DNA from 3 places in the Paenibacillus sp. B-A-8 genome. Region 1 is predicted to be linked to each of the others. Evidence: predicted binding sites of a transcription regulator. Region 1 holds the regulator's gene; each other region holds the start of a gene.
The links. Region 1 encodes Rex, which represses fermentation and respiration genes when NADH is low (regulators of the CRP and FNR family bind a similar motif). Its sites were predicted from a motif close to TTGTGAAATATTTCACAA; they were not measured.
Positions count from the first base shown of each region.

Region 2: a site for Rex is predicted at 1,293-1,310, ahead of ACN6MV_RS29545 (formate/nitrite transporter family protein). Genes of this name have one in related genera too.
Region 3: a site for Rex is predicted at 1,230-1,247, ahead of pflB (formate C-acetyltransferase). Genes of this name have one in related genera too.

Region 1 covers NZ_CP183882.1:4,654,438-4,656,647, forward strand. Annotated here, with positions in the region: gene ACN6MV_RS20890 (amidohydrolase) at 1-805, opposite strand, end outside; gene ACN6MV_RS20895 (redox-sensing transcriptional repressor Rex) at 795-1,445, opposite strand; gene dinG (ATP-dependent DNA helicase DinG) at 1,579-2,210, opposite strand, start outside.
Region 2 covers NZ_CP183882.1:6,539,114-6,541,323, forward strand. Annotated here, with positions in the region: gene ACN6MV_RS29545 (formate/nitrite transporter family protein) at 361-1,188, opposite strand; gene ACN6MV_RS29550 (FAD-dependent oxidoreductase) at 1,465-2,210, opposite strand, start outside.
Region 3 covers NZ_CP183882.1:4,968,294-4,970,503, forward strand. Annotated here, with positions in the region: gene pflB (formate C-acetyltransferase) at 1-1,141, opposite strand, end outside; gene adhE (bifunctional acetaldehyde-CoA/alcohol dehydrogenase) at 1,393-2,210, opposite strand, start outside.

The sequences.
Region 1 (2,210 bases):
CTACATTATGACGAGCCAGAATCTCGATCTCTTCATCATTCAAATGAACGCCATGAGCAACAATAGACGGACGTGTGAACATTCCAAGCTTCTCTAAATGAGCTACAGGCCGCAGGCCGTAATCCACTACATTCTGCTCCACTTCGCGTTTCGTTTCGGACATATGGGTATGCATCGGTAAATCCAAATCATGCGCCGCCTGTACAAACTTAACAAAGAAATCCGGCGGGCAAGTATATGGAGCGTGTGGCGAGATCATCGTTGTAATTCTACCGTCAGCCTTTCCATGCCAGTTCCGTGCAAAAGAAATCGCTTCCGCAAGCTTGTGATTCTGTACTTCCTCTGGACAAAGACCGATCACGCCTCTCATCAATACAGAACGGATACCTGACAATTCGACCACCTCAGCTACTCGATCCATATGATCATACATATCCAGGAAGGTTGTAGTGCCACCTTTCAGCATTTCCAGAACAGACAAGGAGGTTCCCCAGTACACATCTTCTCCGGTGAATTTCTCTTCCATCGGCCACATTTTTTCCTGAAGCCATACTTGAAGCGCTAAATCATCTCCATAACCACGAAGCAATGACATTGCGGCATGGCCGTGTGTGTTTACCAGACCAGGCATAAACAACAGACGACTGCCATCAACAACTTGCACACCTTCTTCCATCAAAGGCTCTTCTTTTCCTATGTAAGTGATCAAATCATCTTCAATAGTCATATATCCACTAAGAACAGGCTCATCCGTTCCCGGAATAAGAAAACGCCCGCCTTTGATAATCGTTTTACTACTCTTCATTTCCGCTTTCTTCCTTTCCGTCTTTCAAATAATAAGCAAGACTTTGCAAATCCGTTGTAAAATCGGCTGCATGAACCCGGATATTCGGTGGTGTTTTTAGAATCACTGGTGCAAAATTCAAAATCGCCTCAATGCCAGATTCAATAAGAATATCTGCTACATTCTGCGCTTCTGAGTCAGGTACAGTAATAATCCCAATTCGAATGCCTTGCTCACGAACTGTCTGACCTAGCTCCTCCATGGGTTGAACCGTAAGAGAGTTGATTTTCCGCCCTACCTTAGGTGCATAAGAGTCAAATATAGCGGTAATCTTCATAGTATCCTTCAGATAAGCATTATAATTAGATAACGCATGTCCAAGGTTACCGGCACCTACTAATGCCACATTCAGCTGTTGGTCCAGCTTCAAAATATGACGGATTTTCTCAATAAGATAAGTTACGTCATACCCGATACCTTTTCTACCGAAGTCTCCAAAATACGCTAAATCTTTACGGATTTGAGCGGGATTCAGATCAAGTTTTTGTCCTAACTCTTGCGAGGAAACGGTTAATATTTCACGTTTCTGAAGATCATTCAAGAAACGTAAGTATACAGGAAGTCTGCGAACAACGGCTTCTGATATTTTATCCGATTTCATAATTTACCTCCTAATTTAAGTACTATTCTGTTTGAATCCTATTAAAATTTCTGTACCTCGTCTCAATGAAGAGCGGTATTCTCTTATACCGCCCTTCATTGTGGAGTGATTAATTAAACAGAAGATGTCCTTCTTAAGAAACGCCTCCGTCTTCCAACCACTCTGCTATACGAGGAACCATTTGATCCGTAAGCATATGTTCCATTTTCGGGCCAGGCAACGAATAAAGGAAATACTTCCCATAATGAGATTCGATAACCCTAGTGTCATACACTATAACAATACCCCGATCCTGCGCTGTCCGTACCAGTCTTCCAAATCCTTGCTTGAAGCGGATAACTGCCTGAGGCACCGACAATTTCATAAACGGATTCTTCTTCTGGGCTTGTAATAACTCAGACTTCGCTTCGGCTAGAGGGTGATTAGGCGGTTGAAATGGAAGCCTCACGATGGCCAGGCATGTCAATGCCTCACCCGGAATATCTACTCCCTCCCAGAAGCTGCTAGTTCCAAGCAGAACTGAAGCAGCACTGTCCTGAAAGCGTCGAATCAGCTTACTGCGGCTTCCACCTTCCACGCCTTGACCTAGCACCATAATTTCTTGTGAGGCTAGAGCCTCTTTCAAAGGATCGTAAACTTGGCGCAGCATCTTGTAAGAAGTAAACAGAACAAGCATCCGTCCGCGTGTCGTAATTGCCGCTTCTGCTAGTGACTGTACGAGCGTATCGACAAATCGGGCATCGCCCACACTGCCCTTCACACTAG
Region 2 (2,210 bases), 1.9 Mb from region 1:
TTATCCCAAAACAGGGTTCAGGGCAAGCAGACGCATTGACGTGCTATCGTGATAAAGTCTTAGTACACTTTACCTCTTAATTAGGACTAACTTCAACCGTAGCTGATAAAAAAGTAGCACCCGTTCCCATCTATTTATATTTTATAGTTGCTGCTGTCGTCCGTAAAGCAGACTAAACAAAACGATGTGATTCGTTCTTGCAAAGTCGGGGTAATAGAGCCTAGAAACACTCCCCCTTCTAAAATCCGCCGTGCGTCCGAATCGTTCCCCCGAGCTCGGATACATCACGGCGGATTTTATTTGTCTATAACATCAAAAAGCACCCCTCGACTATGCTAAGGAGTGCTCTATAAGATAGGTTTAGGCGTGTTTCTTTACACCGCTGCCGGACATGCTGTCCACGGATTGAATAGATGCTGGCTCTTTACGTAAGTAAGCCATCCAATAAGCTGCCGCAACAAAGATCGCACCGCCAGTCAAGTTGCCTAGCCATACCGGAACAAAGTTGTTGAAGTACTCTCCCCATGAAAAATAGCCTTCAAAAATAGCCGCCGGAATTAAGAACATGTTAGCTACAACGTGCTGGAAGCCGATAGCTACAAAAGCCATCGTCGGGAACCAGATACCGAGGATTTTACCACTGAAGTTATCTGCTCCATAGGAGAGCCATACCGCCAAAGCTACGAGCCAGTTACAACCGATACCGGAAACAAATGCCGGCAAGAAGTCTGCCTCAAGCTTATGCCCTGCCATCTCTACTAATTTTTCCAGATACACACCGTCAGAGGTTAAACCAACCACGTGACCAAAAAAGTAAGCTACAAACAAAGCTCCCGCTAAATTGCTCAGGGTAATCAATACAAGATTCTTAATAACTTCCCAGAAAGATATCTTCTTCGCCATAAAAGCAAGCGGCACAGCCATCATATTGCCTGTCAGTAGTTCTCCCCCTGCAAGCAATACTAGAATCAATCCAACAGGGAAGACTGCTGCCCCAATAAAGTTAGCGATAGATCCCCATTCATGCGGTGCGCCAGCAATGACGCGAATATCCAGTAAAAATCCGAGCGCGATAAACGCCCCTCCCAGAAAGCCCAGAATTAGTACGGTGCTTAAAGGATTGTGCGCCTTTTTTATGCCGTTCTCGACCGTGACTGCGGCAATCTGCTGCGGTTTATTATAAGCCATGATTCCTATCCCCTTCATCTATTTACTTAAAATTTGTTCCTTTACGACCATTGTAGCGTGTCACAAAACACAATAACGTGACAATTATCACTTAATGAAAAACTAAGTGAAACTTTTCACTGACATGTCAAATTTAACGAAGCGCATCCATAATTACAATTGTAAGAATAGGCTCCATATTATTTTAAAGGTAAATAGTACCAGCATTAAACATGAAAAAACCGAAGCCATGAATGGCTCCGGTCTACCCGACTATAATGTTCTTATGCAATTACGTTAAACGGTTACTGCCTCTTTACTTGGTACTGATGTCGGCAGCGCTTGAATTCCTACGGTGTTCAGGAAGTTCCAAGGCTTATTGTAATGAGGTTGGAAGAAGAAATCGATAAAGGCCAGCTGGTCGATTGTCATTTTATTTTGAATACATACAGATACGGTGTTGATCGATTGCGTCAAATCCATCTTGGACATAATTTGTGCTCCGACAATGCGGCGTGTAGCACGATCAAATACAACTTTTAATTGAACCTGCTCGAACGTTGGCATAAATTCTGGACGGTAGTTGTCAATAATCGTGGTAGTCTCTACGTCCATGCCTTCAGCCTTAGCCGCTTCTTCTGTAAGACCGGTAGCAGCGATATTATCTTCATAAATCTTAATGCCCGAAGTCCCTTGAGTGCCCATATATGGAATCGTCTCTGTCATCAAGTTACGTGCGACCAAGGTGCCCATCCGTACTGCGTTGGTTGCTAGTGGAATATAAGCGTGCTTCCCTGTAGGGTTGTAATGAATCGCACAGCTGTCACCAGCGGCATACACATCTGGGCAACTAGTCTGCATATAGTCGTTGACCAAAATCGCACCATTTGGCAGCATATCCACCTGACCTTTTAAGAGTTCAGTATTCGGACGGAAGCCGATGCAGAGAATAACAAGATCCGTCTCATGCTCTCCTGCGCTTGTGATAACCTTGGTAACTTTACCGCCCTCTCCAGCAAAAGAACTGACCTTCTCATTCAGTG
Region 3 (2,210 bases), 310 kb from region 1:
CAGGCAATCTTTCGGACCAAAGAACTGTCAAGTTTGGTTCCGGTGCTGGACCCAAGTTGTACAGGGTGTTCAGGAAACGGAAGCTGTTCTTCGTAACACGAGTTGTTCCGTCTTCAGCCATACCACCGATGGATTCAGTTACCCATGTAGGGTCGCCGGAGAACAGATCGTTATAGTCAGGTGTACGCAAGAATTTCACGATACGCAGTTTCATTACGAAATGATCGACGATTTCTTGAACTTGCTCTTCAGTCAAAGTACCTTCAGCAATATCGCGTTCTGCATAGATGTCTAGGAAGGAAGATACACGTCCCAGGGACATCGCCGCACCATTTTGCTCTTTAACTGCTGCCAGATATCCGAAGTATACCCATTGAGTAGCTTCCTTGAAATTGGTCGCTGGTTTGGAAATATCCATACCGTGAGCGGCTGCCATTTCTTTCAATTCGCCCAGTGCACGAATTTGCTCGGACAGCTCTTCACGAAGACGAATTACCTCTTCAGTCATGGAATCAACTTCAAGTTCAGCTTGTTGTTGTTTTTTGTCTTTAATCAGGAAATCAATACCGTATAGAGCGATACGGCGGTAGTCACCGATGATGCGTCCGCGGCCGTAAGCATCAGGAAGACCTGTGATAACGCCGGATTTACGCACTGCTCTCATGTCTGGTGTATATGCATCAAATACGCCTTGGTTATGCGTTTTGCGAATGTTCGTAAACATATCAACGATGTTTTGTGGAAGCTCGAAGCCATAAGCTTTCGTAGCATCGACCATCATCTTGATCCCGCCGAATGGCTGGATGGAACGTTTGAAAGGAGCGTCAGTCTGAACGCCTACAATTTGTTCCTTGTCCTTATCAATGTATCCAGGAGCATGTGAAGTGATTGTGGAGACAGTATCCAGGGAAACATCCCATACGCCGCCTCTTTCTCTTTCTTCTTTGCTCAGTTGGGAAATAATTTTCCATAGTTCAGTTGTGTTACTAGTAGGTCCTACGAGGAAATCTTCGTTTCCTTCATAAGGCTTAATGTTACTTGCGATAAAATTGTTAACGTCAACTTTCTTGGACCATTTACCTTTTGTGAAATTTCTCCAACCGGATTTCACTTCATTTACTTCTTTTTCAATCACCGACATGCTAAATCCCTCCATCTATATTTATTATATTTGTAGAGATCGCGGGCTTGAAGGTTGATCCCGTGTCTCGTGATCCCCAAAGATGTGGTTGTTCCAAATTTCACAATCAACATTTCATATGTGGGACCGTTGTTTATATAAACATTCTAGTTTATTTTCTATAAAAACACTGTGACAAATATCACCTTTCGAGTGATATTTGTCACCTTTATCTAAGTCCACAACTATCCTATTCTCTATTTAACCAATTACTAATTATCAAATCTTCCGTAGAATGCATTACGGTATACATCAGCAAGTTCAGATACCAACGGCAGCTTAGGATTGGCAGTTGTACATTGATCTTCAAACGCACGGTCAGCCAAGTAATCTACACGAGATTCGAAGTCCTTAGGATCAAAGCCCAGTTGTTGGAACGATTCCTCGATACCCAATTTTTTATTCATATCGCGAATAGCATTGATCAGGCTAGTTACACCTTCTTCAGTTGTGCGAGCTGGCAATCCCAAAATACGGGCAATTTCAGCGTAACGCTCATCAGCTACGAAGTGCGAATATTTAGGGAACGAAGCGAACTTCGTAGGTTTTTTAGCATTGTAACGGATAACGTGTGGCATAAGGATCGCGTTAGTACGACCATGAGCGGTGTGGTACTGTCCGCCCCATTTATGCGCCAAGCTGTGGTTAATTCCCAAGAATGCATTGGCAAAGGCCATACCCGCAAGTGTTGATGCATTATGCATTTTCTCACGAGCTACTCTGTCGCCTTCCAGTGCCGATTTTTCAAGGTATTGGAATACCAGTTGGATGGCTTTAATAGCTAGACCATCAGTGTAGTCACTCGCCATAACAGATACATAAGCTTCGATAGCATGTGTCAATACGTCCATACCTGTATCTGCAACTGCAGTTTTTGGCAAGCTGTATACGAACTCTGGATCAATGATAGCTACGTCTGGTGTTAACTCATAGTCAGCCAATGGATATTTAGTGTGTTGTTCAGTTGTTTTATCGGTAATAACTGCGAAAGATGTTACTTCCGAACCCGTACCCGAAGTAGTTGGAATCG